DNA from 2 places in the Streptomyces sp. AHA2 genome. Region 2 is predicted to be linked to the other one. Evidence: riboswitches for the same ligand, from Rfam matches in the RefSeq annotation. Region 2 holds a riboswitch; the other holds the start of a gene.
What was found. A riboswitch is a leader RNA that binds a small molecule or an ion and turns the genes downstream of it on or off. The one in region 2 is predicted to bind cyclic di-AMP.
Positions count from the first base shown of each region.

Region 1 (7,748 bases), on a different contig from region 2:
GTACGCGGCCACCCTGCTGGACGACGGCCAGTACCGGCGCGCCCTGCCCGAGCTGCGCCGCCTCGCCGACGAACGCGCCGCCGAGGCCGGCCAGGCCGACCCGCAGTGCCTGCGGTTCCGCTACGAGGCCGCCCAGTGCCTCGAACAGCTCGGCGAACCGGCCGCTGCGCTCGCCGAGTACCGGGCGCTGCTGCCGTACTACGAGAACCAGTACGTCGCCGCCGGCGGCCCGGAGCTGGCGCACGACGTGCGCCGCCGCATCGGGCACCTGCTGCTGGCCCTCGGCGACCGGGGCGCCGCCCACGACACCCTGGCCCGGCTGCTGCACGACGTCGAACGCACGCACGGTCAGGGGCACCCGCTGGGGGTGGAGATCCGCCGCACGCTGCAGTGGCTGGGGCAGGTGCGGGGCTGAGGCCCGGTCCGGAGGCGGCGCGGCGATGCCGGAAGTCCCGGTGAATCGTTGGTCGAATGGGTTGGCCAGAGCCTGCCCACTGCCTACCATCGATCACCGCAAGACCTTGTGCACCGTCGCACAATCTCCTCGGGAGGTCTCCTTGCACCGCCGCCGTCGCACCGCGCTCGTCCTCACCGCCGCGATCGCCGCCGCGGCGCCCCTCCTCACCGCCTGCGGGAACGACGCGCATCCCGGTGCCGCGGCCGTGGTGGGCGGCCAGCGCATCACCGTCTCCCAGCTGGAGGAGCGGGTGGGCGAGGTCCGGGCGGCCCAGCGGGCGGCCGTGCGGGACGAGGCGCAGTACCGGCAGGCCATCGCCCGGACCGGCACCCTCACCCGGGACACCCTGCAGACCATGGTGCTCGACCGGGTGCTGCACCGCGCGGCCCGGGACGCCGGCGTGACCGTCACCCGCAAAGAGATCCAGAAGATGCGCTCCGGCCTGGAGAAGCAGGCCGGCGGCGCCAAGGCGCTGGAGACGACCTGGCTCCAGCAGTACGGCATCCCGCCGCGGCGCCTGGAGGAAAACCTCCGCCTCCAGCTGGAGGCCCAGAAGCTCGCCGAGAAGCTCGGCACCGACACCGGCCGCCCCGAGTTCTGGAAGGCCCTCTCGGACGCCTCCAAGGAACTCGACGTCGACCTCAACCCGCGCTACGGCACCTGGGACGTCCGCAAGAGCAGCCGCGCCGACGCCAAGACCCCGTGGGTCCGCGACGTGACGGCGGCGCAGGCACAGCAGTCCATGTAGCACGCCGGGGAGGGACCGGAGCGGCCCTGTGGACGACTCCCGGCCCGCGGGCCGGGCGGCGGCCTTCCGGTCCCACCCCCTGTGGACGACGTCCGCCACCGCCGGCCACGTGGGATAGCTTCGAAACGTGAACGCCAACAGCCCCGAAGCCGTCCCGGGCCACCGGCAGGCCGCCCCCGGCGCGGCCGACGCCCCCGGCCGCGTCGTCCTGCTCACCACCAGCCACCGCGTCGCCCCCGGCCTGCTGTCCTGGCCCGCCTGGCAGGCGCTGCACGCGGCCGACCGGGTGCTGTGCGCGGACGGAACCCATCCCCAACTGCCGTACCTGCGTGAGGCCGGCGTCGCCGTGGAGGAGGCGTCGCCCACCGCGCAGGAGCTGGTCGACGCCTGCGCAGGCGGCCGCACGGTGGTCGTCGTGGCGACCGGCGAGGGCGAGCCGGCCCTGACCGACGGACTCGCCCGCCTCGCCGGCGGCGGTCGCCTCACCATGCCGGAGCTGGAGCTGCTCCCGGCCTCCTACGACCTGCCCGGCGCCCGCCTCCTCGACCTCGTCCAGGTGATGGACCGCATCCGTGCCGAGTGCCCCTGGTCCTCCCGGCAGACCCACGAGGGCCTGGCCAAGTACGGCATCGAGGAGGCCTACGAACTGGTCGAGGCGATCGAGGAGGGCGACCGCGACGAACTGCGCGAGGAGCTCGGTGACGTCCTCCTGCAGGTCGTCTTCCACGCCCGCATCGCCGAGGAGGACCCGCAGGCGCCCTTCTCCATCGACGACGTGGCGGGCGGCATCGTCGCCAAGCTCGTCCACCGCCACCCGCACGTCTTCGGCGACGCGACGGCCACGACCCCCGAGGAGGTCAAGGCCCACTGGCTGCGCACCAAGGCGATCGAGAAGCAGCGCACCTCGGTCACCGAGGGCGTCCCCCTCGGCCAGCCCGGGCTGGCCCTGGCGGCCAAGCTCGCCTCCCGGGCCCGCACGGCCGGGCTCGACATACCGCTGCCCCCGGTCGAGGGCATCGGCTACGAACTGCTGGCCCTGGCGGTCCGCGCGGAGGCAGAAGGGGTGGACCCGGAGGCGGCGCTGCGAGCGGCGGCCCGGGCCTACCGGGACGCGATCCGGCAGGCCGAGGGTTGAGCGGACCCGGGCGGGGCGGGGCCGGCCGGCCGGATACCGTCGGACCGTGACCGACCAGCCCCAGCCCAGCACGCCCGCCACCGCTCCCGAACTCTTCACGTGGGAGTTCGCGAGCGACCCCTATCCCGCCTACGCCTGGCTGCGCGAGCACGCCCCGGTGCACAGGACGCGGCTGCCCAGCGGGGTGGAGGCCTGGCTGGTCACGCGGTACGCGGACGCCAAGCAGACGCTCGCCGACCCCCGGCTCTCCAAGAACCCGGCGCACCACGACGAACCGGCCCACGCCAAGGGCAGGACCGGGATCCCGGGGGAGCGCAAGGCGGAGCTGATGACGCACCTGCTGAACATCGACCCGCCGGACCACACCCGGCTGCGGCGGCTGGTGTCGAAGGCGTTCACGCCCCGGCGGGTCGCCGAGTTCGCGCCCCGGGTGCAGGAGCTGACCGACGGGCTCATCGACGGGTTCGCGCGCACCGGGTCGGCGGACCTCATCCACGAGTTCGCCTTCCCGCTGCCCATCTACGCCATCTGCGACCTGCTCGGCGTCCCCCGCGAGGACCAGGACGACTTCCGCGACTGGGCGGGCATGATGATCCGTCACCAGGGCGGGCCCCGCGGCGGTGTCGCCCGCTCGGTGAAGAAGATGCGCGGCTACCTCGCCGAGCTCATCCACCGCAAGCGCGAGGCGCTGCCCGCCGAGCCGGCTCCCGGGGAGGACCTCATCTCCGGCCTCATCCGCGCCTCCGACCACGGTGAGCAGCTCACCGAGAACGAGGCGGCGGCCATGGCGTTCATCCTGCTGTTCGCAGGGTTCGAGACGACCGTCAACCTCATCGGCAACGGCATCTACGCCCTGCTCACCCACCCCGGGCAGCGGGCCCGCCTGCAGGCGTCCCTCGCCGCCGGGGAGCAGGGCCTGCTGGAGACCGGCGTGGAGGAACTGCTGCGCTACGACGGCCCCGTGGAGCTCGCCACCTGGCGCTTCGCCACCCAGCCGCTGACCATCGGCGGGCAGCGCGTCGAGGCCGGCGACCCGGTCCTGGTGGTGCTGGCGGCCGCGGACCGGGACCCGGAGCGCTTCGCCGACCCGGACGTACTGGACCTGTCCCGCCGGGACAACCAGCACCTCGGATACGGCCACGGCATCCACTACTGCCTCGGCGCCCCCCTCGCCCGGCTGGAGGGCCGGACCGCGCTCGCCACGCTGCTGACGCGCCTTCCCGACCTCCGGCTCGCCGCCGACCCCGCCGAGCTGCGCTGGCGCGGCGGTCTCATCATGCGCGGGCTGCGGACCCTCCCGGTGGAGTTCACGGCGGTGTGACGGCCGCCATGACCGACGAGGGCCCCGGCCAAACATGACACGCCGTCATGTCTGTGATCTTCACGTGATCTGCGCGGCATGAACTTGTGACAAGTGATCGTGTGCCGATACGTTCACCCATCAACGCGGCCCGGTCACGGCGCCGCGGAGGTCACTGCTGTCTTGCGAAAGGTCTCCGTATGCTCTCCGGGAACGGTCGTCACCGTCGCCCCCGCCAGGCTCCGGCTCTCCTCGTCGCGGCCGGAGTGACCGGCTCCGCCATCGCGATCCCGCTCCTCGGGGCCTCCGGTGCCAGCGCCGCCGACGGCACCACCTGGGACCGGATCGCGGACTGCGAGACCGGTGGGGCCTGGAGCCAGAACAGCGGCAACGGCTACTTCGGCGGCCTCGCGCTCTCCCAGGAGGACTGGGAGAGGTACGGCGGCCTCGAGTACGCGGCGAGCGCCGATCTGGCCAGCCGCTCGCAACAGATAGCCGTGGCCGAGAGAATCCTCGCCGACCAGGGGGTCGGCGCCTGGCACACGTGCGGGCTCCTCTCCGGTCTCGGGGAGGGCTCCTCCGGTGCGTCCGGTGCGTCCGGTGCGTCCGGCGCGTCCGGAGAATCCGCTCCGACGGATTCGCCGGGATTGCTCGACTCCCCCGGCTCGTCCGCGTCCTCCGCCTCGCCGTCCCCGTCGGCGGCGTCTCCGTCCTCCTCTCCGTCGGGCGCGGCACCGTCTGGCACTCCGTCAGCATCTGCGGACGAATCGGCTGATTCCGGCAAGTCGTCCGACTCTCGCACTGCCGGTCAGGGGCCCGGCGACTCGCGGTCGGCCGCGCCCGGCAGTGACGAATCCGACAACTCGCGTCCGAGTGCCGGGTCTTCGGCTGTGGCCGACACCGGCTCCGGCCGGCACCGCGGCCCCAGCGCCGACGAGAGCGCCGAGTCCACGGACGGCCGTACGGGCGGGTCCTCCGGCAAGCACGCCTCGCGCGGCGAGGAGGCGCCCGGAGAGGAGTCCGAGGGCGCCTACATCGTCGGTGTCGGGGACAGCTCGTGGTCCATCGCCGACTCCCTCCGGATCAGCGGCGGATGGCACGAGCAGGACGCCGGGGACGGGAACGCGGCCGACGGCGATTCGGCCCTCGTTCTCCCCGGTCAGACGCTCACGGCGGAGGACGAAACGGACGGGAAGTAGCCGTTCGGGCAGTGCGGGGAACGGGGGCGGAAGTCCCCCCGAAACGACGCGAGTTCACGCCCCGTTTCATGGCCTATGTCCCGTATGGACACGGTGAGAGATAGATCTCAGAAGCCCTGATCGTCTTTGAAATTCCGGCGATCGCCTGTCTACGGTCGTGACCGCTCGCCACCGCGAGCCCCGGCTGCCGCAACGCCGAATCCTGCCAGCGGCCGCACGGGAACAGTCGTCGCGTCAAGCGCCGTAGGCAGGAGCGGGGGACCCAAGGTAGGTGCCCGACCGGCTCGTCGAGCCGGAAGGGCTAGGGGTGGAGCCGCGTCCCGTGAGGGACGTGGCCGGGCAACTCAACCGGCCCGAACCCGACAGCTCACCTCGCAGGCGTCGGTGAGGGGATCCATCCATGCTGTTTTCCGGCAAGGGCAAGCACCGTCGTCCGTCCAAGGCCACTCGCGCCATCGCCGTCGCCGGCGTCGCCTCCGCCGCCGTCGCCGCTCCGCTGATGGCGGCCGGCAACGCCTCCGCCGCCACCGCCTCCGAGTGGGACGCGGTCGCCCAGTGCGAGTCCGGCGGCAACTGGTCCATCAACACCGGCAACGGTTACTACGGCGGTCTGCAGTTCTCCGCCTCCACCTGGGCCGGCTACGGCGGCACCAAGTACGCCTCCACCGCCGACCAGGCCACCAAGGCGCAGCAGATCGAGATCGCCGAGAAGGTTCTCGCCGGGCAGGGCAAGGGCGCCTGGCCGGTCTGCGGCAAGGGCCTGTCGAGCGCCGGCTACACCGGCGGCGGTTCCTCGAGCGACTCCGGCAGCTCCGCCGGCTCCTCGCAGCAGAGCCAGCAGAGCCAGCAGAGCCAGCAGAGCACCGAGTCCCGCGAGACCCAGCAGCAGCCGGCCTCCCGCTCCGACGAGCGCCCGGCCGCCAAGAAGACCGTCACCACCCCGACCGGCAAGAAGGTCAAGAAGGGCGACGGCGAGTACAAGGTCGTCACGGGCGACACCCTCAGCTCCATCGCCGCCGAGGAGAAGGTCAAGGGCGGCTGGGAGAAGCTGTTCGAGCTGAACAAGGACATCGTCGAGGACGCCAACCTCATCTACCCGGGCCAGCAGCTGCACCTGAAGTAAGCAGCGGCCCACCCCGTCCCCACGGGCCGGGCTCCCCGCCCCGGCGTGTTCCCCCGTACACGCCGGGGCGGGGTGTTTTCCGGCCGGGCCTTCGCGGAGGTTTCGGCCGGTCTTGGCGAACCGGCTTTGTTCCGTTCGGAAACAATTTACTCTCGGTTCTGTCCATGGGGTGGGCGACCCGGTGGCCGATCGCCCGGAGCCGGTTAGGCTCATGTCGCGAGCCACCGCGGCCCGCACCTCGCCGGGTCCACGCGACCCGCGTAACCGCGTCACATCAGAAGGAGATGCTCGTGCCGTCCATCGACGTCGTCGTAGCCCGGGAAATCCTGGACTCCCGAGGCAACCCCACGGTCGAGGTCGAGGTCGGCCTCGACGACGGCAGCACCGGTCGTGCCGCCGTCCCGTCCGGCGCCTCCACGGGCGCCTTCGAGGCCATCGAGCTGCGCGACGGCGACTCGAACCGCTACCTCGGCAAGGGTGTGGAGAAGGCCGTCCTCGCGGTCATCGAGCAGATCGGCCCGGAGCTGGTCGGCTACGACGCCACCGAGCAGCGCCTGATCGACCAGGCCATGTTCGACCTGGACGCCACCGACAACAAGGGCTCGCTCGGCGCCAACGCCATCCTCGGCGTCTCCCTCGCCGTCGCCCACGCCGCCTCCGAGGCCAGCGACCTGCCGCTGTTCCGCTACCTGGGCGGCCCCAACGCGCACCTGCTGCCGGTGCCGATGATGAACATCCTGAACGGCGGCTCGCACGCCGACTCCAACGTGGACATCCAGGAGTTCATGATCGCTCCGATCGGCGCGGAGTCCTTCTCCGAGGCCCTGCGCTGGGGCGCCGAGATCTACCACACGCTGAAGAAGGTCCTGAAGGGCAAGGGCCTGGCCACCGGCCTCGGCGACGAGGGCGGCTTCGCCCCGAACCTCGGCTCCAACCGCGAGGCCCTCGACCTCATCCTGGAAGCCATCAAGGAAGCCGGCTACACCCCCGGCGAGCAGATCGCCCTGGCCCTGGACGTCGCCGCCTCCGAGTTCTACAAGGACGGCGTCTACACCTTCGAGGGCAAGGAGCGCTCGGCGGCCGAGATGACCGAGTACTACGCGGAGCTCGTCGACGCGTACCCGCTCGTCTCCATCGAGGACCCGCTGTTCGAGGACGACTGGGAGGGCTGGAAGACCATCACCGCCAAGCTCGGTGACAAGGTCCAGCTCGTCGGCGACGACCTGTTCGTCACCAACCCCGAGCGCCTGGCCCGCGGCATCGAGGAGGGCGCGGCCAACGCGCTGCTGGTGAAGGTCAACCAGATCGGCTCGCTGACCGAGACCCTGGACGCCGTGGAGCTGGCCCAGCGCAACGGCTTCAAGTGCATGATGTCCCACCGCTCCGGCGAGACCGAGGACGTCACCATCGCCGACCTGGCCGTCGCCACCAACTGCGGCCAGATCAAGACCGGCGCCCCGGCCCGCTCCGAGCGCGTGGCCAAGTACAACCAGCTGCTGCGCATCGAGGAGATCCTCGACGACGCCGCGGTCTACGCCGGCCGCAGCGCCTTCCCGCGGTTTCGCTCCGCGAACCACTAAGCACGGCAAGGGCTGACGGCGACAGACCCGGCCCGTCGGCAGCAGCGTCGTACGTACGTCCCCGTACTCGGTCCCGTACCGTGTCCGGGGACGTACGCGCGTATGACGGCGGAGCGGGAGGCGGACTGACATGGCCGTGAAGGACCGGGACCGGTTCTCCACCACGACCAGGATCCGGCTGCTCGGTGAGCAGACCGCGGCCCGGG
Region 1 covers NZ_JAUQWJ010000013.1:98,567-106,314, forward strand. Annotated here, with positions in the region: gene Q5694_RS24655 (serine/threonine-protein kinase) at 1-415, shown strand, start outside; gene Q5694_RS24660 (SurA N-terminal domain-containing protein) at 558-1,205, shown strand; gene Q5694_RS24665 (nucleoside triphosphate pyrophosphohydrolase) at 1,333-2,340, shown strand; gene Q5694_RS24670 (cytochrome P450 family protein) at 2,387-3,661, shown strand; gene Q5694_RS24675 (transglycosylase family protein) at 3,841-4,839, shown strand; cyclic di-AMP (ydaO/yuaA leader) riboswitch at 5,069-5,235, shown strand; gene Q5694_RS24680 (transglycosylase family protein) at 5,240-5,962, shown strand; gene eno (phosphopyruvate hydratase) at 6,253-7,542, shown strand; gene Q5694_RS24690 (FtsB family cell division protein) at 7,673-7,748, shown strand, end outside.
Region 1: it holds a riboswitch for cyclic di-AMP, as region 2 does, so the genes downstream of both, Q5694_RS24680 (transglycosylase family protein) here and Q5694_RS25330 (M23 family metallopeptidase) in region 2, are expected to answer to the same signal.

Region 2 (7,748 bases):
CAGCTCCTCCTTGCTGGACGGATAGTCCGGCACCACCCGCTTGACGACACCCTGCTGCGTGCCGAGCGCCAGGCCCGGGGACGACTCGTCGAGCGTGGTCAGGCAGACCACCGTCTCGTCGCCCTCCAGGGACACGAACTCCGCCAGCGGGGCCCCGCCCGCCAGGTTCGGCGTCGGGAGGGACTCCGGGAGCTGGGGCAGGTCGACCACGTTCAGCCGCAGCAGCCGGCCCGAGGAGGTCACCACGCCGATCTCGCCGCGGGCCGTCGCCGGCACCGCGGAGACGATCACGTCGTGCTTGACGCGCTTGGCGCCGGCGTCCTCCGCGAACGGCTCGGCGTCGGCCGTACGGGCCAGCAGACCCGTCGAGGACAGCAGCACCCGGCACGGGTCGTCGGCGACCTGCAGCGGCACGGCCGCGACCGGGGCACCGCCCGACTCCAGCAGGACCGTGCGCCGGTCGGTGCCGAACTTCTTGGCGACGGCGGCCAGTTCGGAGGAGACCAGCTTGCGCAGCTCCGCGTCGGAGTCGAGGATCCGGGTCAGCTCCTCGATCTCCGCGTTGAGCCGGTCCTTCTCCGTCTCCAGCTCGATGCGGTCGTACTTGGTCAGCCGGCGCAGCGGCGTGTCGAGGATGTACTGCGTCTGCACCTCGCTCAGCGAGAACTGCTCCATCAGGCGCTGCTTGGCCTGCGCGGAGTTCTCGCTGGAGCGGATCAGGCGGATGACCTCGTCGATGTCCAGCAGGGCCGTCAGCAGGCCCTCGACCAGGTGCAGGCGGTCGCGCTTCTTGGCGCGGCGGAACTCCGAGCGCCGCCGCACCACGTTGAAGCGGTGGTCGAGGTAGACCTCCAGCAGCTCCTTCAGGCCCAGCGTGAGCGGCTGGCCGTCGACCAGGGCCACGTTGTTGATGCCGAAGGACTCCTCCATCGGCGTCAGCTTGTACAACTGCTCCAGGACCGCCTCCGGCACGAAGCCGTTCTTGATCTCGATGACCAGGCGCAGGCCGTGCTCGCGGTCGGTCAGGTCCTTGACGTCGGCGATGCCCTGGAGCTTCTTCGAGCCGACCAGGTCCTTGATCTTGGCGATGACCTTCTCCGGGCCGACCGCGAAGGGCAGCTCGGTGACGATCAAACCCTTGCGGCGGGCCGTCACCTGCTCCACCGACACGGTGGCACGGATCTTGAACGTGCCCCGGCCGCTCTCGTAGGCGTCGCGGATGCCGGACAGGCCGACGATGCGGCCGCCGGTGGGCAGGTCCGGACCCGGGACGTGCTTCATCAGTGCGTCGAGGTCCGCGTTCGGGTGCCTGATCAGGTGGCGGGCCGCGGCGATGACCTCGCGCAGGTTGTGCGGCGGCATATTGGTCGCCATGCCGACCGCGATGCCCGAGGCGCCGTTGACCAGCAGGTTCGGGAAGGCGGCGGGCAGCGCGGCCGGTTCCTGCTCCTGGCCGTCGTAGTTGGGGTTGAAGTCGACCGTGTCCTCGTCGATCGACTCCGTCATCAGGCTCGTCGCCTCGGCCATGCGGCACTCGGTGTACCGCATGGCGGCCGGCGGGTCGTCGTTGCCCAGCGAGCCGAAGTTGCCGTGGCCGTCGACCAGGGGGACGCGCATGGAGAACGGCTGGGCCATGCGCACCAGGGCGTCGTAGATCGACGCGTCGCCGTGCGGGTGGAGCTTGCCCATCACCTCGCCGACGACACGGGCGCACTTGACGTACCCGCGCTCGGGGCGCAGGCCCATCTCGTTCATCTGGTACACGATGCGCCGGTGCACCGGCTTGAGGCCGTCGCGGGCGTCCGGCAGGGCGCGGGAGTAGATGACCGAGTACGCGTACTCGAGGAAGGAGCCCTGCATCTCGTCGACGACGTCGATGTCGAGGATCCGCTCCTCGTACGCGTCGTCGGGCGGCGGGGTCTTCGTGCTGCGGCGGGCCATCGCTGCCGGCTCCTTGCTGCTGCGATCCAGATCTGACGCGGACCATTGTGGACCGCCGCACTGACAAGCGGGACCAGCACCCGGGGCAAGCGGTGCCCGCGCCCGCGGACCGAGGCCGGCGCCGGGAACTTCACCGGGGCTTCGCGCGCTTGCATACAGTGGCAGGACCGGCACGAATCCGCGGTTGTGAAGACCGCTCCGCGATCGAAGGGACGTACATGCCCATGGGTCACACGGCCACAGCCCAGGCAGGCTCCGGGGGCCTGACAGCGACCGAGCACCGCCTGGCCAACGGCTTGCGCGTGGTGCTCTCCGAGGACCACCTGACCCCGGTCGCGGCGGTGTGCCTCTGGTACGACGTCGGCTCGCGCCACGAAGTCAAGGGGCGTACGGGGCTGGCTCACCTATTCGAGCACTTGATGTTCCAGGGATCCGCCCAGGTCAAGGGCAACGGCCACTTCGAGCTCGTCCAGGGAGCGGGCGGCTCGCTGAACGGCACCACCAGCTTCGAGCGGACCAACTACTTCGAGACCATGCCCGCCCACCAGCTGGAGCTCGCCCTCTGGCTGGAGGCCGACCGCATGGGCTCCCTGCTGGCCGCCCTCGACGAGGAGTCGATGGAGAACCAGCGCGACGTCGTCAAGAACGAGCGCCGCCAGCGCTACGACAACGTCCCGTACGGCACCGCCTTCGAGAAGCTCACCGCCCTCGCGTATCCGGAGGGCCACCCTTACCACCACACCCCGATCGGCTCGATGGCCGACCTGGACGCGGCGACCCTGGAGGACGCGCGCGCGTTCTTCCGCACCTACTACGCGCCGAACAACGCCGTGCTCTCCGTGGTCGGCGACATCGACCCCGAGCAGACGCTGGCCTGGGTCGAGAAGTACTTCGGCTCCATCCCCGGCCACGACGGCAAGCCCGCCCCGCGCGACGGCTCCCTGCCGGAGACCATCGGCGAGCAGCTGCGCGAGGTCGTCGAGGAGGAGGTCCCGGCGCGCGCCCTGATGGCCGCCTACCGGCTGCCCCACGACGGCACACGCGCGTGCGACGCGGCCGACCTGGCCCTCACCGTCCTCGGCGGCGGTGAGTCCTCCCGCCTGTACAACCGCCTGGTGCGGCGCGACCGTACGGCCGTCGCGGCCGGGTTCGGCCTGCTGCGGCTGGCAGGGGCGCCCTCCCTGGGCTGGCTGGACGTGAAGACCTCCGGTGACGTGGAGGTGCCGGTCATCGAGGCCGCCATCGACGAGGAGCTCGCCCGGTTCGCCGAGGAGGGCCCCACGGCCGAGGAGATGGAGCGCGCCCAGGCCCAGTTGGAGCGCGAGTGGCTGGACCGCCTCGGCACGGTCGCGGGCCGCGCCGACGAACTGTGCCGGTACGCCGTGCTGTTCGGCGACCCGCAGCTCGCCCTGACCGCCGTCCAGCGGGTGCTGGAGGTCACGGCGGAGGAGGTCCAGGAGGTCGCCAAGGCCCGCCTGCGCCCCGACAACCGCGCGGTGCTCGTCTACGAGCCCGTCGCCGACGAGACCGACGATGCCGCCGGCGCCGCAGCCGCGGCCGGCGACGACAACGAGGAGGCGGCCAAGTGACCGAGCTCGCCACGATGGACTTCCACCCCCGGCCGCAGGCGGGCGAGGCCAAGCCGTGGGCCTTCCCGGCTCCGGAGCGCGGCACGCTCGGCAACGGGTTGACGGTCCTGCGCTGCCACCGTCCCGGCCAGCAGGTCGTCGCCGTGGAGGTGCTGCTGGACGCGCCCCTGGACGCCGAGCCGGCCGGCCTCGACGGCGTCGCCACGATCATGGCGCGGGCCTTCTCCGAGGGCACCGACAAGCACTCCGCCGAGGAGTTCGCCGCCGAGCTGGAGCGCGCCGGCGCCACCCTCGACGCGCACGCCGACCACCCCGGGGTCCGCATCAGCCTGGAGGTCCCGGCCTCCCGGCTCGAGAAGGGCCTCGGCCTGCTGGCCGACGCACTGAGGGCACCCGCGTTCGCGGACAGCGAGATCGAACGGCTGGTCCGCAACCGCCTCGACGAGATCCCGCACGAGCTGGCCAACCCCTCGCGCCGGGCCGCCAAGGAGCTGTCCCGGCAGCTGTTCCCGGCGGACTCGCGCATGTCCCGGCCCCGCCAGGGCACCGAGGAGACCGTCGCCGCGATCGACTCCGCCGCCGTGCGCGGCTTCTACGAGAAGCACGTCCGCCCCGCCACGGCCACCGCCGTCGTCGTCGGCGACCTGACCGGCATCGACCTCGACGCCCTGCTCGGTGACACGCTGGGCGCCTGGACCGGCTCGCGGGCCGAGCCGCGTCCGGTGCCGCCGGTCACCGCCGACGACACGGGCCGGGTCGTCATCGTCGACCGCCCGGGCGCCGTCCAGACGCAGCTGCTCATCGGCCGCACCGGCCCGGACCGGCACGACCGCGTGTGGCCCGCCCAGGTGCTCGGCACGTACTGCCTCGGCGGCACCCTGACGTCCCGTCTGGACCGGGTGCTGCGCGAGGAGAAGGGCTACACCTACGGGGTGCGGGCGTTCGCCCAGGTGCTGCGGTCCGCCCCGGACGGCACCGGTGCCTCGATGCTCGCCATCAGCGGCTCGGTGGACACGCCCAACACCGGCCCGGCCCTGCAGGACCTGTGGACGGTGCTGCGCACCCTGGCCGCCGAGGGGCTGACCGACGCGGAGCGGGACGTCGCCGTGCAGAACCTGGTCGGCGTCGCGCCGCTGAAGTACGAGACGGCTGCGGCCGTCGCCTCCACACTGGCCGACCAGGTCGAGCAGCACCTGCCCGACGACTACCAGGCCGCGCTGTACCGCCGGCTCGCCGCGACCGGCACCGTGGAGGCCACCGCCGCGGTCGTCAGCGCCTTCCCGGTGGACCGGCTGGTGACCGTCCTCGTCGGGGACGCGGCGCAGATCAAGGCGCCCGTCGAGGCCCTCGGCATCGGCGAGGTCTCGGTCGTCACCGCCGAGTAGCGGCACCCGCGCGGGAGCCCTGGTCGTCTTCCAAGGCACCAGGGCTCCCTTATGCCCGAATTGATACGGAGGTTGCCTGTCTGGCCTGTGGGATGCACTACAAAAGCCGGGATCCGTTTGGGAATTGAAAGTGACGCCGCTTAGCGTCGTCCGGGCTGTTCGTCAGGCAGTGCGCCGCACCCGCGGCACCGAACAGTCATCGCCGAGTCCCCGTACGGCGCGAGCCAGGGGAGCCGGGGACCCAACCGCAGTCCCTGGGGTGAATCGGACGCCCGCGCGAGCCGCGAGGGGGTCCGTAGGAGACCTTCCTGCTCCGAACCCGTCAGCTAACCCGGTAGGCGAGAAGGAAGGAAAGGACCAGCCACTTCATGGCGTTCACCCGCGCCACCGGCAAGCACCGTCGTCCCAGCCGCATCCAGCGCGGCACGGCCCGTGCGGCGGGCGTCGCGGCCCTCGCCACGACCGGCGTCATCGGCACCGTGGCCGCCCCGGCCGCCTTCGCCGCCGAGCCCGCCCCCGAGCAGACCGGTCTCACCCCCGTGGTCACCCTGGGCGACACCGTCGCCGAGCAGATCGACGCCCAGGCCGTCGCCCAGAAGCAGGCGGCCGAGGAGGCCGCCGCGAAGAAGAAGGCCGAGGAGGCCGCCCGCGAGCGGGCCGCCGAGGCGGCCGAGAAGGCCAAGGAAGCGGCCGAGAAGGCCCGCGAGGCCGAGGAGCGCGCCGCCCGCGAGGCCGAGCGCAAGCGCCTGAACACCTTCGTCTCCCCGATCTCCGGCTCGTACGTGTCCACCGGCTACCAGGCCGGCAGCAGCCTGTGGTCCTCCGGCAGCCACACCGGTGTCGACTTCCATGCCGCGACCGGCACCTCCGTCCACTCCGTCGGCGCGGGCACGGTCGTCGAGGCCGGCTGGGGCGGCGCCTACGGCAACCAGGTCGTGATCAAGATGAACGACGGCACGTACACCCAGTACGGGCACCTGTCGTCCATCGGCGTCTCGGTGGGCCAGCAGGTCACCCCCGGCCAGCAGATCGGCCTGTCCGGCGCGACCGGCAACGTCACCGGACCGCATCTGCACTTCGAGGCCCGCACGAGCCCCGAGTACGGCTCCGACATGGACCCCGTCGCCTACCTCCGCTCGCACGGCGTCAACCTCTGACGGCACCCGGCGATCGTGAAAAGCCCCGGCTCCGGCCGGGGCTTTTCACGTCCCGGACGGCCGGTCGTCCAAAAAGTTCTCCCGGATTTCCGTCCGCCGCCGGAAAGCGGGGCACATTGCAATAGAGTCACGAGCAATGCAGCCGCGGAGCACGCGTCGGCGTATTCGGGGAATCAGACGGAGGTCGGTCATGCGCATTCCCGCGCACTCGGTGTGCACGGCCATCCGGGACGACATCGTCGCCGGCGTCCACGCACGGGGGACCCGGCTCACCGAGGAACTGCTGGCGCGCCGCTACGGCGTCTCCCGCGTCCCCGTGCGGGAGGCCCTGCGCACCCTGGAGTCCGAAGGCTTCGTGGTGACGCGGCGGCACGCGGGCGCGTGGGTCGCCGAACCCGGTGAGCAGGAGGCCGCCGACCTGCTGCAGATGCGCGTGCTGCTGGAGCCGCTCGGCGCCGCCCGGGCCGCCCAGCGCCGCACCGAGGCCCACCTCAAAGTTCTGCGTGGCCTGGTCCGGCTGGGCCAGGAGCGGGCGCGCCGGGGCGGCGGCGAGGACCTGCGCTCGCTGGACGGCTGGTTCCACGAGACGCTGGCCCAGGCGTGCGGCAGCCCCGCCCTGACCTCGGTGCTCACCCAGCTCCGGCACAAAATCGCCTGGATGTACACGGTCGAGGCGCCGGCCGGCCCCGTCGAGTGCTGGAACGAGCACGGCGCGATCGTGGACGCCGTGGCGCGCGGCGACGGCGAGCGCGCGCGGGCGGCCACGGCCGCGCACGTCGAGCGTGCGACCGGCGCGCACCGGCTGCGGACCGGCTCCACCGGGGAACGCGCCGCCGAGGTGAGGAAGTCGCAACATTCCGTCAACACGGCGAGTCGGCGCAATTAACACGGGGGCCGTATACAAAGAGCAGGGAATTGCCGGAGGTCCGGAAGTATTCTTGTCCGCTGTCGCGTCCCCGTAAATGCCGCGTTCCTCTGCGCGTATATCCGTCAGGCGCCCCGGTTGCGTGTTCCGGCAATGCGAAGGGCCCGCCCGGTCGAATCCGGACGGGCCCCTTGTGCGCGCCCGAAAGGCGCTCTCACCTCAGACGGTTCTCACCTCAGACGGTCTCGGGCAGTTCCTCGAGGCCCTCGGAGACCAGCTTGGCCAGCCGGTCCAGGGCGGCGTCCGCCCCCTCGGCGTCGGAGGCGAGGACGATCTCCTCGCCGCCCTGGGCGCCCAGGCCCAGGACGGCCAGCATGGAGGCCGCGTTGACGGGGTTGCCGTCGGCCTTGGCGATCGTCACCGGGACGCCTGTGGCCGTGGCGGCTCGGACGAAGATGGAGGCGGGGCGGGCGTGGAGGCCCTCGGCCCAGCCGACGTTGACGCGGCGCTCAGCCATGTGTTGCTGCCCTTCGGTGTTCAGGGTTGTCTAGACCAGTTTCCCACACGTGAAGCCCACCGGGTGCGGTTCTGTCCCGCCACCGCCCCGGGGCGGAGGTCGGATCGCGGCCTCGATCCGACCGGTGCCCCCCACAGACTGCCCCGCGCCGCTGTCGGACGCGAGCCGTACTCTGGGGCCCATGCAGACCTCGTCGGACCGGCACGAGTACCCCGCCCACTGGGAGGCCGACGTGGTGCTGCGCGACGGTGGCACCGCGCGCATCCGGCCCATCACCGTCGATGACGCCGATCG
Region 2 covers NZ_JAUQWJ010000014.1:65,158-72,905, reverse strand. Annotated here, with positions in the region: gene Q5694_RS25345 (DNA gyrase/topoisomerase IV subunit A) at 1-1,941, opposite strand, end outside; gene Q5694_RS25340 (M16 family metallopeptidase) at 2,160-3,530, shown strand; gene Q5694_RS25335 (M16 family metallopeptidase) at 3,527-4,915, shown strand; cyclic di-AMP (ydaO/yuaA leader) riboswitch at 5,106-5,270, shown strand; gene Q5694_RS25330 (M23 family metallopeptidase) at 5,284-6,072, shown strand; gene Q5694_RS25325 (GntR family transcriptional regulator) at 6,263-6,958, shown strand; gene Q5694_RS25320 (HPr family phosphocarrier protein) at 7,173-7,454, opposite strand; gene Q5694_RS25315 (bifunctional acetate--CoA ligase family protein/GNAT family N-acetyltransferase) at 7,636-7,748, shown strand, end outside.